3 regions of the Streptomyces sp. NPDC079020 genome follow, and region 3 is predicted to be linked to each of the others. Evidence: riboswitches for the same ligand, from Rfam matches in the RefSeq annotation. Region 3 holds a riboswitch; each other region holds the start of a gene.
What was found. Region 3 has a riboswitch for cyclic di-AMP ahead of ACIGJO_RS23840 (transglycosylase family protein). Riboswitches for the same ligand answer to the same signal wherever they lie in the genome.
Positions count from the first base shown of each region.

Region 1: another riboswitch for cyclic di-AMP. It lies ahead of ACIGJO_RS33055 (M23 family metallopeptidase); the one in region 3 lies ahead of ACIGJO_RS23840 (transglycosylase family protein).
Region 2: another riboswitch for cyclic di-AMP. It lies ahead of ACIGJO_RS24865 (C40 family peptidase); the one in region 3 lies ahead of ACIGJO_RS23840 (transglycosylase family protein).

Region 1 covers NZ_JBITUB010000024.1:67,105-73,924, forward strand. The annotation lists gene ACIGJO_RS33035 (FAD-binding oxidoreductase) at 1-1,067, opposite strand, end outside; tRNA gene ACIGJO_RS33040 (tRNA-Met) at 1,439-1,512, shown strand; gene ACIGJO_RS33045 (TipAS antibiotic-recognition domain-containing protein) at 1,695-2,441, shown strand; gene ACIGJO_RS33050 (PP2C family protein-serine/threonine phosphatase) at 2,664-3,836, shown strand; cyclic di-AMP (ydaO/yuaA leader) riboswitch at 4,157-4,309, shown strand; gene ACIGJO_RS33055 (M23 family metallopeptidase) at 4,321-5,352, shown strand; gene ACIGJO_RS33060 (aldo/keto reductase) at 5,563-6,507, shown strand; gene ACIGJO_RS33065 (PrsW family glutamic-type intramembrane protease) at 6,625-6,820, opposite strand, start outside.
Region 2 covers NZ_JBITUB010000012.1:129,918-136,737, reverse strand. The annotation lists gene ACIGJO_RS24880 (hypothetical protein) at 117-407, opposite strand; gene ACIGJO_RS24875 (ATP-dependent Clp protease proteolytic subunit) at 556-1,191, shown strand; gene ACIGJO_RS24870 (hypothetical protein) at 1,199-1,507, shown strand; cyclic di-AMP (ydaO/yuaA leader) riboswitch at 2,109-2,295, shown strand; gene ACIGJO_RS24865 (C40 family peptidase) at 2,299-2,769, shown strand; gene ACIGJO_RS24860 (LysE family translocator) at 2,788-3,429, opposite strand; gene ACIGJO_RS24855 (LysR family transcriptional regulator) at 3,502-4,419, shown strand; gene ACIGJO_RS24850 (ATP-binding protein) at 4,487-4,918, opposite strand; gene ACIGJO_RS24845 (helix-turn-helix domain-containing protein) at 5,154-6,026, shown strand; gene ACIGJO_RS24840 (DUF397 domain-containing protein) at 6,073-6,279, shown strand; gene ACIGJO_RS24835 (8-amino-7-oxononanoate synthase) at 6,272-6,820, opposite strand, start outside.
Region 3 covers NZ_JBITUB010000011.1:202,593-209,412, reverse strand. The annotation lists gene ACIGJO_RS23860 (exopolyphosphatase) at 308-1,258, opposite strand; gene ACIGJO_RS23855 (DUF501 domain-containing protein) at 1,255-1,812, opposite strand; gene ACIGJO_RS23850 (septum formation initiator family protein) at 1,897-2,367, opposite strand; gene eno (phosphopyruvate hydratase) at 2,493-3,773, opposite strand; gene ACIGJO_RS23840 (transglycosylase family protein) at 4,129-4,863, opposite strand; cyclic di-AMP (ydaO/yuaA leader) riboswitch at 4,867-5,047, opposite strand; gene ACIGJO_RS23835 (transglycosylase family protein) at 5,338-6,306, opposite strand; gene ACIGJO_RS23830 (cytochrome P450) at 6,449-6,820, opposite strand, start outside.

The DNA.
Region 1 (6,820 bases), on a different contig from region 3:
GCGTCGACCGGATAGAGGTGCATGGTCGTCAGATCGGTGGGGAGATTCTGGGCGTACTTGGCGTGCACGTCGATCGCCTCCTCCGTGATCCGGTCGAAGAACGCGCCGCGCCAGTACCACTGGAGCCCCTTCGGGATCAGCTCGTCGAACATGGTCTGGAGCGCGGGGTAGGGCATCGGCGTCGTGAAGTGGAAGACGGGCGGGCCCGGTTCGTTCACGGCGGTCAGGGCCTCGTCGAGTCCGTCGGGGTCGCCGGTCGAGCACCAGACGACACCGCACATCGGCAGACCGTGGATCTCCTCGGGGAAGGGCGGGCCGGGCGGGACGGTCAGCGTGGCGAAGAAACCGTTCAGTTCGTCCGGTGCCGCAGGCAGGAACTCGCGGTACCACCGCAGCACTTCGTGCAACAGGTCGAGCGGCCACAGCGTGACCGCGACGCCGACGGTGTCCACCGGGTGCAGCCGGAAGCCGAACGAGGTGACGATGCCGAAGTTCCCGCCTCCGCCGCGCAGCGCCCAGAACAGGTCGGCGTTCTCGGTCCCGCTCGCGGTGACGAAGCTGCCGTCGGCGAGCACCACGTCGGCGGAGAGCAGACTGTCCACGGTCAGCCCGTACGCACGGGTGAGGTGGCCGTGCCCGCCGCCGAGCGTGAGGCCGCCGACGCCGGTCGTCGACATGATGCCCGCCGGGGTGGCGAGGCCGAAGGCGTGGGCGGCGTGGTCGAGGTCGCCGAGCTGGGCGCCGCCGCCGACCTGTGCCGTCCTCGCGGCCGGGTCGACGCGCACGCCGCGCATCGGCGAGAGGTCGATGGTGACCCCGTCGTCCACCAGGCACAGGCCCGCACCGCTGTGTCCGCCGCCCATGACGGCCGCTTCGAGACCGTGTTCCCGTACGAAGTCCACCGCGGCCATGACGTCGGCCGCGTCGGAGCACCGCACGACGGCCGAGGGCCGACGGTCGATCATGGCGTTGTAGATGGTGCGCGCCTGCGTGTAGTCCGGGTCCTCGGGGCCGATCACCGGTCCGCGCAACGCGGTTCTCATGGTTTCGAGCGTGGCACCGTCCATGGCCTTCTCCTCGGTGTGGCGCGGACCGCGACACACACCCGGCTCCTTCCCCCGCCGTCTGTCGCTGATCGGCCGGACGTACGCCGGCGATTCGGCACCCCGGGAGCCGCGGGTGCGGTCGGACACCGCAAGGCTGTATCACCAGCCTCTCGCCGGTCCACGGGTCCCGCAATTCTCCGGCCCCCCGGGCACGGCGATCACCCCGGCACGGCCGATCACCCCGGGCGGTGGCGGCACATGGACGTCCGGCGCACTGGGCGCGCGCACGGCGAGGTCCGCGGCGAGGGCCGCGGCGAGGGGGTCGTGCCGGAGGTCCGAAGTGCCAGGTGGTCAGGAGCGCGTCCGGCATGCCGTAGAGTTGCATTCAACGACGCGGGGTGGAGCAGCTCGGTAGCTCGCTGGGCTCATAACCCAGAGGTCGCAGGTTCAAATCCTGTCCCCGCTACTGAAGGACCGGGCCCGGTACGCATACAGCGTGCCGGGCCCGAGTCGTTTCCGGACCCGTGTGCCGTATCCGGGTCCGTGCGTGCCGCATCCGCCGGGTCCGTGCTGCGTATCCGCCGGCTTCGAGCGTGCCGCGTCCTCCGGCTTGACCTTGACGCAACGTAAGGATCTAGCTTTTCCCGCATGGAGTGGTCCATCCAGGAAATCGCCAGAAAGGCCGGCACCACGAGCCGCACGCTCCGGCATTACGGGGACCTCGGTCTCCTCATGCCGAGCAGGGTCGGGAGCAACGGCTACCGCTACTACGACCAGGACGCCCTCGTCCGGCTCCAGCGCATCCTGCTGCTGAGGCAGCTGGGGCTGCCGTTGCCCGCGATCAAGGACGTGCTGGAGGGGCAGCGGGACACGGCCGTGGCTCTGCGGACGCATCTGAGGCTGCTGGAGCAGGAACGGGAGCGCATCGGGCGGCAGATCGCGTCGGTGCGGACCACTCTCCACAAGACGGAGGAGGGGAGGGAACTCATGGCGGAAGAAGTGCTCGACGGCTTCGATCACACCGTCCACGAGCAGGAGGTGACCGAGCGCTGGGGCCGTGACGCGTACGAGCGCGGCGACCGGTGGTGGCGCTCGCTGGGCGCGGCGGGGCGGAAGGCGCACCTGGCGGAGCACGAGTCCATCGCCCGGGACTACGGGCGGGCCAGGGAGGACGGCCTCGCCGCCGGCAGCGGGGCGGTGCAGGACATCGCGCGGCGGCACTGCGCCTGGCTGGCGGATGCGGAAGCGCCCGGCAGGGCGTATGTGAAGGGGCTGGGCGAGATGTATGCCGCCGATCCGCGTTTCGCGAAGAACTACGATCGGTACGGGGACGGCACCGCCGCCTTCGTACGGGATGCGCTGACGATCTACGCGGAACACCGGCTCTCCGACTGACCTCCGGAGGCCCCGGCCCCGCACGCTCCCCCCTTTGGCCGATGAGGAGTCGCCGCACGGCGCGGCTCCGGCAAGCCTGGACGGGGCGCGGTACGGTCCGCAGCCGTGGATGGACCGGGCAGGAGTGCACAGGTGGGGAAGCGGGACAGGCGGCGCGGGAGACCTGTCGGGCTGCCCGGCGCCCGGAGCCGTTGGCGTTCGGCCTTTCCGGTGCGCGGGCGCGTGCTCCCCTCCTTCGGTTTCCCGGCCCGCGGTGGTGGCCGGGGGCCGGCCGGGGGCGTCGGGGCTCGCCGGTTCGTCCGCGCGCTGCCCGCCCTGATGATCGGCGGCGGGCTGCTCTTCGACGTCGGGACCCCGCCGACCTTCACCGCCGTACCGCTGTTCGTGGCGGCGCCGCTGATGGCCGCCCCGTTCTTCAGCCTGGCCAGCACCGTCCGGACCGGCGTGGCCTCGGTCCTGGCCGTCCTCGTGCTGCACCTGTACGCGGGGACGCTGACCCGGGCCGCTCCGGTCACCGAGCTGATCACCGTGCTCACCGCCTCGGTGCTCGCCCTCGTCATCAACGGTGTCGTGCGGCGCGGCAACGAGCAGCTGGCCTCGGCGCGCTTCATCGCGGAGACCGCCATGCGGGCCGTGCTGCCGACACCGGACGACCGCATCGGCGGACTGCATGTCGCCGCACGGTACGAGGCGGCCCAGGCGGACGAGTTCGTCGGCGGTGACCTGTTCGCCGTGGCGGACACCCCGCACGGCGTACGTCTGGTGCTCGGGGACGTACGGGGCAAGGGGCTCGACGCGGTCGAGGCGGTGGCGGTGATCATCGGCGCGTTCCGGGAGGCCGCCGAGCAGGAGCGTTCGCTGGAGGGGGTCGCCCAGCGGCTGGAACGGGCGCTGGCGCGGGAAGGCACCCGGCGCGGCGGGCTCGACGCGATGGAAGGGTTCATCACGGCGGTGCTCGTCGAGATTCCGCGCGGCTCCCTCTCCTTGCGCATCGTCAACCGGGGGCACCCCGAACCGATCCTGCTCCACGCGGACGGGGCGCTGGAGGTGCTGTCGCCGACCGTGCCCGCGCTGCCGCTCGGGATGAACCTGGGTGCGTGGCCGGACCGGGCCGACGAGTGGGGGCTGCCGCCGGGGGCGACCCTGCTGCTGTTCACGGACGGCCTCTCCGAGGCGCGGGACGCGTCCGGGGCCTTCTACGACCCGGCGGCCCGGCTGCGGGGCCGGATCTTCCCCGGGCCCGAGGAGCTGCTCTCCGCGCTCACCGACGACGTCCGGCTGCACACCGGCGGCCGGTCCACTGACGACATGGCACTTCTCGCGGTGGGAAGGCCCGCTGAGGGACAGCCGGAACGCCGGACGACCGTGAGGATCGTGGGCCGGGGCGATGAATGAGCGGGGCATGCGGACGGGACGCGGGGGCGGGTCCTGTGGGCGTGACATGCGGACGGGACGCGGGGACGGGCGCGCGCCGGTTGCCGGGCGATACCACGGTGCGTAGTCGAAGGACGCCGCTCCGCATAACATTTGACGCAATGTCAGAAACCAAGTAGTGATCCAATCGTGCTCTACTCGTCCGATTCGAGCCGGTTGCACCCTGTAAGTCCATGCCAAAGTCGCGAACGATCAACGGGAAGAGCTTGGAATAGGAGCCGTCCGTCTATTAACGTTCGATAACGCAGCGCGGTCGTCCCAGTCGTCGCAAGAGGCGGCACCGTGCGCGAGCGCCGAATCCCGCAAGGGAACCGGGGAACCACCTACATGGGGTGAATCGGACACCTGTGTCTCGTCAGAGACGGAGGGGCCCGTAGGAGACCTTCCTGCTCCGAACCCGTCAGCTAACCCGGTAGGCGAGAAGGAAGGAAAGGAGTGCGCCCACGTGGCGTCCAACAAGCCTGCCCCCGAGGCCCCGTCACCCTTCGCCACCGGCAACTTCGGTGACCCGGACAGGACCTGGGAGGAATGGAATCCCACCGAGGAGTCCATCCGGCCCGTGCGCGGCAGGCACCGCGTAGCCAAGCAGCGGGGACTCGCCCGTAGCTCCACCGTCCTCGGGGTCGGTGTCATCGCGGCCGTCGGAGCGGGCGGCATGGCCACCGCGCAGAGCAAGCCGCCGGTCTCCATATCTCTTCCCGATTCCCTCGCGGCCAGTCTCCCCGACGCCAAGTCCCTTCCCGGCGTGGGTTCCTTCCTCTCCGACGAGGAGGACAAGAAGCCGGTCGCGACCGCGCCGCTCACCTCCGCAGGCATCACCGACGCCGAGGCGGAGCAGGGCGCGACCGACCCGGGCGAGGCACTCCGCGCCCGCATCCTCCAGCAGGCCGAGCAGCAGCAGGCCAGCGCCGACGCCGAGGCCAAGGCCGCGGAGGAGAGGGCGGCAGCCGAGAAGGCCGCCGCCGAGGCCAAGAAGCAGCAGGACAAGGCCGAGGCCAAGGTCGCCGCCGAGAAGAAGAAGGCGGAGGAAGCGGCGAAGAAGAAGGCGGAGGCCGAGCGCCTCGCCAAGCTCGCCGCCAGCTACGCGCTGCCGACCTCCTCGTACAGCATCACCTCGACCTACGGTCAGTCCGGCACGATGTGGTCCTCCGGCCACCACACCGGGCTCGACTTCGCGGCGCAGAGCGGCACCCCGGTCAAGGCCGTGCACAGCGGCACGGTGAAGTCCGCCGGATACTCCGGCGCGTACGGCTACCGCACGGTCCTGGTGCTCGATGACGGTACGGAGGTCTGGTACTGCCACCAGTCCTCGATGAACGTGTCGGCCGGTCAGAAGGTCAGCACGGGCGACACCATCGGCCGTGTCGGCGCCACCGGCAACGTCACCGGCGCCCACCTCCACCTGGAGGTCCACACCCCGGGCGGCTCGGCCATCGACCCGATGAGCTGGCTGCGCAGCAAGGGACTCACGGTCTGAGGACCCGTTGGGTGACCTCCGGTCGGAGGTCGCCCGGCAGGCTCCGGGCCCCGTCCCCGCTTCCGCCCCCGCATCGCTCTCCCACCGCGCCCTCACCGGGCGCCCCCGAACCCCGGCAGCCCTGACGCACACCCCCCGACGTCAGGGCTGCCGGTCCGTTGTCGTGGAATAGCGTCACAGGGTGCTCTCGTTGAACTCTGCATGACTTCTGTGACGTCTCTTCGCCCGCTCGGTTCCTCCGGCCTTCAGGTCTTCCCCCTCGCCCTCGGCGGCAATGTCTTCGGCTGGACGGCGGACGAGGCACAGTCCTTCGCGGTGCTGGACGCGTACGCCGCGGCCGGCGGCAACTTCATCGACACCGCCGACTCCTACTCCGCCTGGGTCCCCGGCAACGAGGGCGGCGAGTCGGAGACCGTCATCGGCAAGTGGCTCGCCTCGCGTGCCAACCGGTCCGACATCGTCGTCGCCACCAAGGTCGGCGCCCACCCCTCGTACAAGGGGCTCTCCGCCACCACCGTCAAGGCCGCCGCCGAGGAGTCGCTGCGCCGGCTCGGCACCGACCACATCGACCTGTACTACACGCACTTCGATGACGAGACCGTCCCGGTCGAGGAGATCATCACGGCCCTCGACCAGCTGGTGAAGGACGGCAAGGTGCGCGAGATCGCCGCCTCCAACATCAGCCCGGAGCGGCTCCGGGCGTCCCTGGACTTCTCCGAGCGCGAGGGCCTGGCCCGTTACGTCGCCCTCCAGCCGCACTACAACCTGGTCTCCCGCGACACCTACGAGGGCGCCCTCCAGGACACCGCCGCCCGCGCCGGGCTCGCCGCCGTCCCGTACTTCGCCCTGGCCTCGGGCTTCCTCACCGGAAAGTACCGTCCGGGTACGTCGGTCGACAGCCCGCGGGCCGAGGGCGCGGGGCGGCACCTGGAGTCGGAACAGGGCCGCAGGGTGCTGGCGGCGCTCGACACGATCGCGCGGGAGCGCGAGGCCGAGATCGCGACGGTCGCCCTGGCCTGGCTGGCCGCGCGGTCGACCGTCGTCGCACCGATCGCCTCCGCCCGCACGGTCGAGCAGCTGCCCGCACTGGTCGCGGTGGCCGGCCTGCACCTGACGGACCAGGAAATCGCCGCGCTCACCGAGGCGTCGGCCTGATCCACGGCGGGACCGGCCGGGCCCGGCACCCGGTCCGGCACCCGGCCGGTCCGGCACCCGGCTGGCCCGGCACCCGGCCGGCCCGGTCCCGCCGGCCGGGTGCGGGGGCGCCGACGGTTACTGCGGGGGGCGCAGATACGGGTTGGGGCCGCCGTACTGCTGGGGCGGGGTCGCGTGCGGTGCGGGCCCGTACTGCTGGGGCGGGAACCGACCCGCGTACGGCTGTCCCGCGTGCCCGTACTGCTGCGGATCCGGTGTCGCGTACGGCCCGGGTGTCGCGTACGGCCCGGGTGTCGCGTGCGGCCCCGGTGTC
Region 2 (6,820 bases), on a different contig from region 3:
GGTGACAGGAGATATCAATGCCGGACGGAATTCCCGGCATTCATTTCAACTGCCGTGGGAAGTTAAGACCTGCTCGATGTATATGTCAAGTGACTCATATCACTGCCTGAATTGACTCATTCACGTTTCGAGTTCACAGATATTCGCATCTCGGCAAAGCGCACTGAATTCAGCCATTGGCGCACAAATACGGACAGTCCGGGGGTATGGATGGCCTCGGATGCGGCGGTTCGGCCACGCCGGCATGGCAGACGCAACTCCTGCGGGGACGAGCGCGCCACTTCCGACCACCGAGCCCCGGCGAACTCCGCAGACAGCCCCGACAGGAGGGCCGGGGCGGCGGCGATGAGTTCCGCCTCCGCCCGCACGCCCTCCTGAACCGCCCGGAACAGCACGTCCGCTTCCACACCCCCCACCATCACCTTCTGTACGTCCTGTACATTTCTTACGGACGCGGCCGCGGACACCCCCAGGGACCACGTGCCCGGGGACGGCGTGCCCGCAGAACAGCGACCCACCGAGAACAACCGCGCAGATCCCAGGAGAGGCATCGCCATGATCCGACCTGCCGCCCGTTATGTCCTGCCGGAGTTCACCGAACGCACAGCGACCGGGACCCGGACCCTGGACCCGTACTCCAAGCTGCTGTCCGAGCGGATCGTCTTTCTCGGCACCCCGGTCGACGACACCGCGGCCACCGACCTGATCGCGCAGTTCATGTATCTGGAGTACGCCGAGCCGGACCGGCCCATCTCGCTCTACATCAACTCCCCCGGCGGCGAGTTCAACGCCATGGCCGCGATCTACGACACCATGCAGTACCTGGCGTGCGACGTGGAGACGTTCTGCCTCGGCCAGGCCTTCTCCAGCGCCGCCGTGCTGCTGGCGGCAGGCGCGCCGGGCCGCCGACATGCACTGCCCGGCGCCCGGGTAGTCATCCGGCAGCCGACGCTGGACGAACCGGTCCGGGGCCAGCCGTCCGATCTCGAAATCGAAGCACGCGAACTGATGCGGGTGCGCGAGATGCTCGCGGCCATGCTGTCCCGTCACACGGGCCGGTCCACGGAGCGGATCACGGCCGACATCGAGCGCGACACCATCCTCGACGCCCGAGCCGCCCAGGCGTACGGGCTCGTGGACCACGTCATGGAGAACCGCGGCCCGTCCCGGCCGCCGCACCCCCCGAGGTGAACCGACCATGCTTCCACCGGAGTACCCGCCGCTCCCCGCGCTGACCCGCGCCGAGGGGGAGTTCATCGACTGCTACCTGGAAGTTCTCGACCAACTGGGCCGGATCAACCCGGCCCGCGGCAGCGACACCTATGGCGCGCTCCGGGCCGCGCAGGCCCTGGCCTCCCGGGCCGCGGCGCTGCGCGACGCGCTGACGCTGATGCACGAACGGGGCGAAGCGCAGATCCACGCGGCGACGCTGGCGCGGGCCCTGCGCCTGCTGGACGGGGAACGGCGCGCCGGGCGCGTCACGATGCCCCCGCCACCGGCGAGCTGACCGGGCCCCGCCGCCGGTGAGCTGACAGGCCCCCGGCCCGACACCGGGCCGGGGAGTCCGCCCCGGCCGACGCCCGGCACCACGCCCGGCACAGAGCCCGGCACCACATCCGCACCGGCTCCCGGCTCCCGCTCACGGGGAGCCGGGACCTCGCTGTGCCTCGCCACGCCTCGCCGCGCTCGCCACGCCTCGCCGCGCTCGCCACGCCTCGCCGCGCTCGCCACGCCTCGCCGCGCTCGCCACGCCTCGTCGCGCTTCGTGCGCTCCTCCGCACCCCGACGCACCTCACCGCGTCCGCCCCGCGACACGCCCGGCCAGGAGATCAGATTTCCTCCCTCGTTCGGCGTAGTCAGTCCCCCTCGCGAGGGACAGCCCAACTTGCGCTCAGCGCGTGGACAGCACGCGGAATCTGACGTTCCGTCGCTGGTGCGAGGGTGGTCGATCAGCCCGGCCGAGGGCCGAAAACGGGCTCGTCCACCCGAACGGATCAGTCGTGACGACTCTCACAAATCGCTGTTTCAGCTCGGAAATCCGGCACTTCGTGAGTCAAGATCCCTGGGACGACAAGCCCCCGCCACCGCGGCGGGGCGGTCCGGGCGGACGCCGAGTCCTGCCGCTGCCCGGATGACTGGTCGACAGAAGTGGATCGGCAGGAGTGGAGGACCCGAGCACAACGGGTCGGCCGGGCAACCGGTCGCCCCTCGGGGTGAAGCCGCACACTGCGGCCGGGCAACTTCGCCAGCCCGAACCCGACAGGTCATCCTTCACAGGCGGCTGACGAAGGGTTGCGCATGACTGCGCAGGTACATGTCCCGTCTCTGCTTACCCGGGCCGGTACGGCCTCGGTACTCACCTTGGCCGTCGGCTCCGCCATGCTGGCGCCGGGCCTGGTCAACGAGGCCGAGGCCGCCACGCACTCGACGAAGGCGCTCAAGGTCGCCGCGTCCAAGAAGGGATCGCCCTACAAGTACGGAGCGTCCGGTCCGCGCCGGTTCGACTGCTCGGGGCTGACTCTCTACTCCTTCAAGAAGGCCGGCAAGAAACTCCCCCGTACGGCCCAGCAGCAGTACAACAAGACCCACCACATCTCGAAGTCGAAGCGGAAGAAGGGCGATCTGGTCTTCTTCCACTCCGGCCGCAGCGTGTACCACGTGGGCATCTACGCGGGTAAGGGGAAGATCTGGCACTCCCCGAAGACCGGGGCGGTGGTCCGGCTGGAGAAGATCTGGTCGAACAGCGTGTGGTACGGACGGGTCCGTTGACCCACGGCCGGACCCGCTTCAGCGCAGCAGCGGTCCGGTCACCAGTACGAGCCCCAGTGCGGTGAGCGCCGCGCCGCTGCCGCCCTCGATCGCACGGGCGGTGCGCGGCCGGCGCAGCCACCGCCCCAGCCGGTCCACCAGCAGGGCCACGGCCGGGAACCAGACGAGCGCCAGCGCCACAACGACCGCCGCGAGCAGCAGGGTCCTGGGCAGCGGCGGCTGCCCGTCCGGCACGAACTGGGGCAGCAGGCTGAGGAAGAGCACCGGCGCCTTGGGGTTCAGCGCGTTGGTCAAGAAGCCCTGCCGCAGTGAGCGTCCCAGCTCCCGCTGCGCGGGGCGGGCCTCCGGTTTGGCCGTCCGGTCCGCCTCGGCGGGCCGCCGTCGCAGCGCGAACAGGGCGCTGAGGCCGAGCCAGAGCACATACGCGCCGCCCAGGAGCTGGACCGTGCGGAACAGCACGGGCATGGTCACCAGCACCGCGGCCAGGCCCGCCACGGCGAGCGCGGTGTGCACCACGAGCCCCCCGGCGACACCCAGCGCGGTGGCGACCCCGGAACGGCGCGAGGCGAGTGCGTTGCGTACGACGACGGTGAAATCGGCGCCGGGCAGCGCGACCATTCCCGCGGCGACTCCCGTGAAGGCGAGCAGTTGTGCGTCCATGGTTACACCCTGGACCGAAAGAGCCTTTAGCGTGTACTTGCAATCTTCTGGGTCTGCCAAAAGGAACGCTTAATGTACGACCCCACACGGCTGGCGGCGCTGGTGGCGGTCGCCGAGGCCGGATCGATCACGCGTGCGGCCGCGCGCCTGGGCTACACCGCGCCCGCCCTCTCCCAGCAGCTGGCCAAACTGGAGCGCGAGGCCGGTGCGGCGCTCCTGGTCCGTCATCATCGCGGGGCGCGGCTGACGGCCGCCGGTGAGCTGCTGGCGGGCCGGGCCCGACGGGTCCTGGACGAGCTGGACCAGGCGCGGCACGAGCTGGCGCAGCTGGCCGGGCTCTCCGGGGGGCGGCTGCGGGTCGGCACGTTCACCACGGCCGGAATCCATCTGCTGCCGCCGGTCCTGAGCGCGTTCCGGCGCGCACATCCGGACGTCGAGCTCGCCGTGACCGACTACGAGCCGCCCGGGGGAGTCACCGCGGTGGCTGCCGGAGAGGTCGATCTCGCCCTGACCCATGCGTACGAACCGGCGGCCGCGGGCCCCTTGCCCATGGGCGTCGTCGTCGAGCCCCTCCTGGTCGAGGAGCTGGTCCTGGTCACCGCGGTCGGCCACCGGCTCGCCGAAGGGACGGGCCGCCTGCCGGTCACCGAGCTGGCGGGACGGCCGCTGATCAGCAGCGCGCCCACGCATCCGCCCCGGCGCGGGGTGGAGAGCGCCCTGGCCGAGGCCGGCGCCACCCCGGCCGTGGTGTGCGAGTCCCCCGGCTACGCCCTGGTGTGCGCGCTGGTCAGCGCCGGGATCGGGGTGGCCGTGGTTCCGGAGATGGTCGCCGCGATGTCCCCGACCCCGCTGGCTGTGCGCCCGCTCGATCCGGCCGCCTTCCGCCGGACGATCTCCGTCGCGCACCGGGGCGACCGGGCGACCTCCGCCGCGTCGACCCTGCTGGCACTGATGCGCAGCGGATTCGGACGGGGCGCGGCGGCGCGGTAGGCCGGGGCCCGGCCCGGACCCCGGAGCCCTGCCCGGGAGCACGTGGCCCCGGCACGCCCGCTCGCCGTCAGCCCTGGCCCGGAACGGTCCAGGGCAGGGCGATCCAGACCGTCTTGCCTCCGTCGGGGGTGGGAGTGACGGTGAGCTGTCCCCCGTACTCCTTGGCCAGGGCCCGGATGATCACCATGCCGCGTCCGTTGTCCTGCTGGACGGCGGCCGGCAGCCGCTGGGGCCAGCGGGGGTGACTGTCCGTCACACCGAGATGCAGCTCCTCCTCCCGGTCCAGCCGGAGGTCCACGGTGAAGGTGGGTGACAGCCCGAACGTGTGCTGTACGGCGTTGGTGGCAAGCTCCGAGACGATCAGCCGGATGGAGTCGGCGATCTCGGTGTCGTCGGCCAGACCCCATTCGGCCAGTATCCGGGCGACATACCTGCGGGCCGAGGAGACCGAGACCGGATCACTCGGCAGGGTGACGGTTGCTTCTTGATGATCTGCCATGGCGACGCCGTCCCTTTCCAGCCCCGGCCGAACCGCGATCGGCCGGGATTGTGCTTCGCGCCAGATTGCCACTGATGCTGCCCTCTGTAACGACGATCGGCCAAGATATGCATATATCTGTCGCTCAAAGCGGTGAACTCCGCCCCGGCGGTACTCGAACGCGCGGCACACTGACCTCTCTGCGGGCCGGAGCCGTGCGGGCCCGGCTCTCCCTGCACAGCGGAAGGAGGCCGGCATGCTGCACGGTCCCGTGGTACGCCGACGCAAGCTCGGAGAGGAGTTACGCGGCCTGCGCCATGCGTCCGGGCTGACGAGCCGGGACGCGGCGCGGCTGCTCGGCTGGCACCAGTCGAAGGTGAGCCGTATCGAGACCGGTGCCAGTGGGGTCTCTCCCGCCGACGTGACCCGGCTGCTGGACGCGTACGGCGTGCGCGACGCCCAGTTGCGCGCGCTCCTGGAGGTGCTCGCGGGTTCGGCGGGCGGCGGCGGAACAGGCTGGTGGCACGCGTACCGGGGGCTGATCCCTCCCCAGTACCGCGACTTCATCAGCCTGGAGTCCCAGGCGAGGACCGCGCGGACGCTGGAGACCTCGGTGGTGCCCGGACTTCTCCAGACCGCCGCCTACGCCCGCGCGGTGACCCGGTCCTCACTGGACGGGCTGCCGGCCGGACAGCTGGATTCCCTGGTGGAGGTACGGCTGACCCGGCAGGCCGTGCTGCGGGCGAATCCGCCGCTGCACCTGACGGCCGTACTCGACGAGGCCGTCCTGCGGCGCGAGGTGGGCGGTCCCGAGGTGATGAGGGACCAGCTGCGCCATCTGACCCAGGTGGGTCAACTGCCCCACGTACAACTTCAGTTGCTGCCGTTCAAGGTAGGGGGTTACATCGGCATGACCGGCCCTTTCGTAATTTTCTCCTTTCCGAACATTTCTGATCTGGATGTGGTCGTTCTTGACCACTTGACGAGTAGCCTCTATCTGGAGCGGAAAGAAGACCTTGAGGCGTACAGCTCGGCCTTCCGCACCTTGCAGGCTCACGCGCTGTCGCCGGAGCGTTCGTTGGATCTCATCGCCGCGATCAGCCGCGGCGGCCAGGGGGACTCCGGCTGACCGGCCGTGCTCCCCCGCGCACCTTCCGACTGCCCGAGGGAGCATCATGTCCGACCGCCTCGCACAGCCCGCGTTACGGTGGCGCCGCAGCAGCCGCAGCACCGGAATGAACAACTGTGTGGAGACCGCGCCGCTCGACGGTGAACACCTCGCCGTACGGGACTCCAAGGATCTGGACCGGACTCCGTTGCGGATCTCCGCGACGGCCTGGACCTCGTTCGTTACGGGGCTGCACGACCGCCCGGTCAGCTGACCGGAGCGGTCTTCGTCCCGGGAGCGGTCCGTACGACGGCGTCCACCGCGGCCGCGACCTGCTCCCGGGTCAGATCGGCCCGCGCGGTCAGCCGCAGGCGGGAGATTCCGTCCGGCACCGACGGCGGGCGGAAACACCCCACCGCGATCCCGGCCGCGCGGCAGTCGGCCGCCCACCGCACGGCCGCCTCCGCGGACGGCGCGCGTACGGAGACCACCGCGGCATCGGGCCGGACGGCGGTCAGCCCGGCCGAGGTCAGCCGTTCGTACAGGGTGAGGGCGACCTCCCGGGCCCGGTCCGCGCGCTGCGGTTCGCGGCGCAGCAGCCGCAGCGCGCCCAGGGCGCCGCCCGCCGCCGCGGGGGCCAGTCCGGTGTCGAAGATGAACGTCCGGGCCGTGTTGACCAGATGATCGATGACCCGGGCCGGGCCGAGCACGGCGCCGCCCTGGCTGCCGAGGGACTTGGAGAGGGTGAGCGTGGCCACGATGCCCTCGCCGCCCGCGAGTCCGGCGGCGGCGAGCGCGCCGCGCCCTCCTTCCCC
Region 3 (6,820 bases):
GGCCCTTGACCCTTGGCACAGCGGGAACCAGTGCTCGGATTCATCCGCGCGCAACACCCCCGGAACATGCCCGCACACCCGCCGCGGGGCACCGCGGACCACCTGCACAGCCCCCGGGGCGCCGAACTGCGTCCAACAGGGCCGAATTCCTTGTGAAGAAGTTCACGAACTTGGTCGCGGCGCACGCCCGAAGGGGCCCCCGGAAGGGCTTCCGGGGGCCCGTACGCGGCTCAAAGGTGCAGACGGGAATGCGTATGAGCAGGTGCGCGGGGCGGGCGTGAGCAGGCGTACGCGGCGGGCGCCGGGCTCAGTGGCCGGACGCGGCCGACCACGCGATGCCGTCCAGGATGTCGTGTTCGCTGACGACGACCTCCCGGGCGCCGGTCCGCTTCATCACGGCGAGCAGGACGAGCGCCCCGGCGGTGATCACATCGACCCGGCCCGGGTGCATCGCGGGGATCGCGGCGCGCTCCTCGTGCGTCGAGGCGAGCAGGCGTCCGGTGATCTCCTCGACCCGCTCGAAGGGGATCCGGGAGTGGTGGATCGCGGCGGAGTCGTACTCCGGGAGCCCCAGGGCGATCGCCGCCACCGTGGTGACCGTCCCGGCCAGTCCGACGAGCGTGGCGGCCCCGCCGAGCGGCACCGTCTCCTCCGCGAGGTCCAGGGCCGCGTCGATGTCCGCGCGGATCGCGGCGATCCGGCCGGGCGTGGGCGGGTCGACGACGGCGCCGTCGTCCACGAGGTGGCGCTCCGTCATCCGGACGCAGCCGATGTCCACGGAACGGGCCGCGCGGACCTCGTCGTCCCCGAGGACGAACTCCGCGGAGCCGCCGCCGATGTCCACCACGAGATAGGGCTTGGCGAAGTGGTCGCCGCCGACCAGTTCCTTCGTGGCGCCGGTGAAGGAGAGCTCCGCCTCCTGGTCGCCGCTGATCACCTCCGGCTCGACGCCCAGGATGTCCAGGACACCGGCGACGAACACCTCGCTGTTCTCGGCGTCGCGCGAGGCGGAGGTGGCGACGAAGCGGACACGTTCGGCGCCGAGCTCCTTGATCACCGCCGCGTACTCGCGGCAGGCCGCGAAGGTGCGCTCCAGCGCGTCGGGGGCGAGCCTGCCGGTCCGGTCGACGCCCTGGCCGAGGCGGACGATCTGCATCCGCCGGTCCAGCTCGACGATCTCGCCGGTGGCGGGGTCCGCGTCGGCGACGAGCAGACGGATGGAGTTCGTACCGCAGTCGACGGCGGCGACCCGGGTCACCGGTCCGTCCCCCCGTCGGCGCCGTCCACCCCGGACGCCTCGCACGGCGTGACGCACGGGCCCTTCGCCCACCACTCGGGCAGCATCGCGATCGCCTCGTCGCCCAGCGGGTTCACCCCGGGGCCCGCGGCCAGCGAGTGGCCGACCAGGACGTGCAGGCACTTCACCCGGTCCGGCATGCCGCCCGCGCTGGGGAAGCCCTCCAGGACCTCGATGGCGTCACGGCGGGCGATGTAGTCCTCGTGCGCCCGGCGGTAGGCCGCCGCCAGCTCGGGGTCGGACTGGAGACGCTCCGTCATCTCCTTCATGACCCCGTTGGCCTCCAGCGTCCCGATGGCCGACGCCGCACGCGGACAGGTCAGGTAGTACGTCGTCGGGAACGGCGTGCCGTCCTCCAGACGGGGCTGCGTCTCGACCACGTCCGGGTTGCCGCACGGGCAGCGGTGCGCGATGGCCCGCAGACCGCGCGGCGGGCGGCCGAGCTGCTGCTCGAACGCGGCGATGTCCGCGTCGGTGGGCTTGGTGGACTCGGTCTGCGGAGGGGGCGTTTCCATGCCTGCCTTGGTTCTGCTCGAAGGTTCTGCTCGACAAGACGCTGCTTGAAGGCTCTGCTCGACGGTTCTGCTCAGGGGTACGGGTCAGTCGCGGTCGGCGCTGTCCACGCCGTCCCAGAGGTTCGAGTGCCAGGGACGGTCCGCCGCGCCCGGCTCTCCGCGGCGGTCCTCGGCCGCGTCCGGGTCGGCCACGGTGTAACCGGTCTCCCCGGGGAGTACGTAATGGAGGTGTTCCCGGGCCAGCCGCATGATGTACGCGTCGTCCTGGAGCCGCGCCTTCTCGTCGCGCAGCTCCTCGGTGCGCCGGCCCGCCTCCTGGGAGAGCCGCTCCTGGTCGGCGATGTCGTCGCGCTGGGAGACGTACTGCCGCATGGGGTACGCGAGCGCGACCACCAGGGAACAGACGACCAGGGCCAGGAAGGCGGCCCGGCCGGTGAGCCGGGAGCGCCGGGCCTGCCGGCGGTTCTGGGAACGGTAGACGCGGGCCGCGGTCAGCTCGCCGAGCAGCCGCAGCCTGGTCGCGGTGGAGAACCGGTCGCGGTCCTTCCCGGCCATGTCTCCCGCCTCCCCATTACGCACGTCCGTCCCCGCACACGGTACGGGACCGAGTGCGGGGACGGACGGAGGCTGGTGCACCGAACCACCGAAGGGCCGGTGACCGGCCCCCGGGTGCCGGAATGTCAGCCCTTGAAGCGCGGGAACGCCGAGCGGCCCGCGTACACCGCGGCGTCGTCGAGGATCTCCTCGATGCGCAGCAGCTGGTTGTACTTGGCGACACGGTCCGAGCGGGCCGGGGCGCCGGTCTTGATCTGACCGCAGTTCACGGCGACGGCGAGGTCGGCGATGGTGACGTCCTCGGTCTCGCCGGAACGGTGCGACATCATGCACTTGAAGCCGTTGCGCTGGGCCAGCTCGACGGCGTCCAGGGTCTCGGTCAGCGAACCGATCTGGTTGACCTTGACGAGCAGGGCGTTCGCGGAGCCCTCCTCGATGCCGCGGGCCAGGCGCTCCGGGTTGGTGACGAAGAGGTCGTCGCCGACGATCTGCACCTTGGCGCCGAGCCTGTCGGTGATGACCTTCCAGCCGGCCCAGTCGTCCTCGTACAGCGGGTCCTCGATGGAGACCAGCGGGTACGCGGAAACGAGCTCCTCGTAGTACTCGGTCATCTCGGCGGCCGAGCGGGACTTGCCCTCGAACTCGTACGTGCCGTCCTTGTAGAACTCGGACGCGGCGACGTCGAGCGCGAGCGCGATGTCGCGGCCGGGGACGTAGCCGGCCTCCTTGATGGCCTCGACGATGAGGTCCAGGGCGGCGCGGTTGGACTCCAGGTTCGGGGCGAAGCCGCCCTCGTCACCGAGTCCGGTGGACAGGCCCTTGGTCTTCAGGACCTTCTTCAGGGTGTGGTAGATCTCCGCGCCCCAGCGCAGCGCCTCGGAGAAGGACTCCGCGCCGATCGGGGCGATCATGAACTCCTGGATGTCCACGTTGGAGTCGGCGTGCGAGCCGCCGTTCAGGATGTTCATCATCGGAACGGGCAGCAGGTGCGCGTTCGGGCCGCCGAGGTAGCGGAAGAGCGGCAGGTCGGACGCCTCGGACGCGGCGTGGGCGACGGCCAGCGAGACACCGAGGATGGCGTTGGCGCCGAGCGAGGCCTTGTTCTCGGTGGCGTCCAGGTCGAACATCGCCTGGTCGATGAGGCGCTGCTCGGTGGCGTCGTAACCGACGAGCTCCGGGCCGATCTGCTCGATGACGGCGAGGACGGCCTTCTCGACGCCCTTGCCCTGGTAGCGGTTGGGGTCACCGTCGCGAAGCTCAATGGCCTCGAACGCACCGGTGGAGGCGCCGGACGGAACAGCAGCACGTCCCGTGCTGCCGTCGTCGAGGCCAACCTCGACCTCGACCGTGGGGTTGCCCCGGGAGTCGAGGATTTCCCTGGCTACGACGACGTCGATGGACGGCACGAGGCATCTCCTTCTGGGATATGACACTGGTTGTGCAGGGTCACTGTGGCCTTGCGACACGAGCCTAACCGGCTCGGCCCCGTCGGGCGGCCGACCGCCCGTCTCCTGGGACGAAAAAGGACCCAAGAGCCCGCATAACGGGAGGAAGGTCAAGAAATTTACTGGCTGGTAACTACAGAAGTTGAACGCGCGAAGCCGGCCGCACAGCCAAAACACCCCGGCCCGGCGCGCACGGGGTGAGCGCGCCGGGCCGGGGGCGGAGCCGAGGGAGATGCCGCCGGACGTCCCCCTCGGAGGGAGGAGAAGCCGTGAGCCGCTCCGGCCGGAGCGGGAGACGCTCCGGGCCGGGCGGGGACTACTTCAGGTGGAGCTGCTGGCCCGGGAAGATCAGGTCGGCGTCCTGGACGATGTCGCCGTTGAGCTTGAAGACCTTCTGCCAGCCGCCCTTGACGCCTTCCTTCTCAGCGATCTTGCTGAGGGTGTCGCCGGACTTCACCTTGTACTCGCCGTCGCCCTTCTGGACCTTCTGACCGGTCGGGGTCGTCACGGTCTTGGGGGACTCGACCTTGGGGGCGGCCGGGGCGGTGCGCTGCTCGCCGCGGGAGGCGGGCTGCTCGGCCTGGCGCTCCTGCTGCTTCGGCTGGGCCTGCTGCTTCGGCTGGGCCTGCTCCTGCTTGGCCTGGCCGGATCCGGTGTCGACACCCGGGTCCACACCGTCGTTGGTCAGACCGCCGGCGCCGGCGCAGGCCCAGGCACCGGGGCCCTGCATGTCGAGGAGCTTCTCGGCGGTGGCGATCTGCTGGGCCTTGGTGGCCAGGTCGGCGCGGGCGGCGTACTGCGTACCGCCGGCGGCCGCCCAGCTGGACTGCGAGAACTGCAGACCGCCGTAGTAGCCGTTGCCGGTGTTGATGGACCAGTTGCCACCGGACTCGCACTGGGCGACGGCGTCCCAGGTGGAGACGGAGGCGGCGGAGGCGCCGGTCGCACCCATCAGCGGGACGGCGACGGCGGCACCGGCGACACCGGCGAGCGTGGCGACACGGACGGCCTTGGACGGGCGGCGGTGCTTGCCCTTGCTGTTACGCAGCATGGAACTTCTCCTCACCGACGCCTACGAGGTGAGCTGTCGGGTTCGGGCCAAGTGAGTTGCCCGGCCGCGTGTCCTAGCACGCGGCTCCACCCCAAGCCGGTCCTGATCGCACTCGTACGGGACGAGTCGACCGGGCCCGGCGCTTACCTGGGTCCCCCGCTCCTGCCTACGGCGCTTTACGCGTCTGTTCCCTTCGACCGACGGCAGGATTCGGCGTGACGGTCGACGGGGCCCGCGGTGCGAGCGGTTCCGACCGTAAACACAGGCAACCCCCACATTCAAAGATGGACATACCGGTCAATCAGGCCTTACTTGCCATCAGCGGGGGAACGTTTCCGCAGGTCGGGGGCGATATGGGCGGAGCCGGCGGACAGGACACGCCAGTTGAAGCAAAGAGACCCATGTCTCACTTACGCATAAGTGGACATAGGCCTCTGAACTACCCCGGGTTTCGGGGCGTTTTCCCGAATTGGATCAGTTGGCGGCGGCGCCCCGGGCATCGCCGGAAGGAGCCGTTTCCGGGCCCAGGTCCAGGCTCTGGCCGGGCACGATCAGGTCCGGGTCCACTCCGACGGCGTCCTTGTTCGCCTCGTACAGCGCGGTCCATCCGCCGGGGAGTTTCTGTGCGTCAGCAATCGCCCAGAGACTGTCGCCCGGCCGGACGGTGTAGTCGCCGCCGACGGGCGCCGTACCGCCCTCGCGCGCCTCGCCCTCACCGCGGGAGGCGTGCCGGCCGGACTCGCGCCCGCTGTCCCGGTCCGCGGCCCGGCTCTCCTCGGGCGCCGGAGTGCCGCGGTGCTTGCCGCCGGTGCCGTCCGCGCCCTTCGGGGCGTCAGGCGCCGCGGAGCCCTCGGGCGCGGATGTCTTCGGGGAAGGGCTCGCGGGCGGCGCGGAAGGGCTCGACGAGGGGTCGCCCGCCTTGCCGGAGGCGCCGTTCCCGTCCTGCGTACCGCTGTCGGCTCCGTCCGCCTCGTCCGCCGTCCCGCCGTCCGGCAGTCCGTCCGCGGGTGCCGCGTCCGAGGGGCCGGCGGAGGGTGCGGCACCGGGGTCGACACCCGGCAGCGTGCTGTCCGTCGCGAGTCCGGAGATCACCGCGCAGCCGGGCCAGGCCTTCGGGCCCTGGTCGCCCAGGACCTTCTCCGCCACGGCGATCTGCTGCGAGCGGCTGGCGAGGTCGGCCCGGGGCGCGAACGCCGTGCCGCCGTACGCGGACCAGGTGTCCTGCGAGAACTGGAGCCCGCCGTAGAAGCCGTTGCCGAGGTCGGCACTCCACATGCCGCCGCTCTCGCACTCCGCGACCCGGTCCCAGGTCGAGGCTTCGGCGGCGTGCGCGCCGGCCGCGCCGAGCAGCGGGATCGCGATGGCCGATCCCGTCACGCCCGCGGCGACGACGATGGCGGGTGCCTGGCGAGGGCGGCGGTGTCTGCCGTTCGCGGAGCCCATGGAGTTTGCCTTCCGTGCGACTGACTGGTGGGTACTGAGGTGACCGGCGAGTCACGTGACGCCCCGTTCGAGGCGTTGAACGGTGAACCTAGCGGGACTTGAACGTGTGTCACAAGTCGATGCAGCGCAGATCACGTGAAAGTCACAGAGTTGACGCAGCGTCACTTCCGTCGTGCCGCAGTCCCGGGGTGAACTCCACCGGCAGCGTGCGCAGTCCACGCATGATGAGACCTCCACGCCACCGCAAATCGGTCGGTTCTCCCGCAAGTCGCAGATCCGGAAGGCGTCGCAGCAGCGTCGCGATCGCGGCCTGCCCCTCCAGCCGGGCGAGCGGTGCTCCCAGGCAGTAGTGGATGCCGTGCCCATAACCGAGGTGCTGATTGTCACGCCGTGCGAGGTCGAGCGTGTCCGGGTCGTCGAACCGGTCCGGGTCCCGGTCGGCCGCGGCGAGCACGACGAGCACGGGATCGCCCGCGGCGATGTCCCGCCCCCCGAGCGTCAGTGCCTCGGTCGC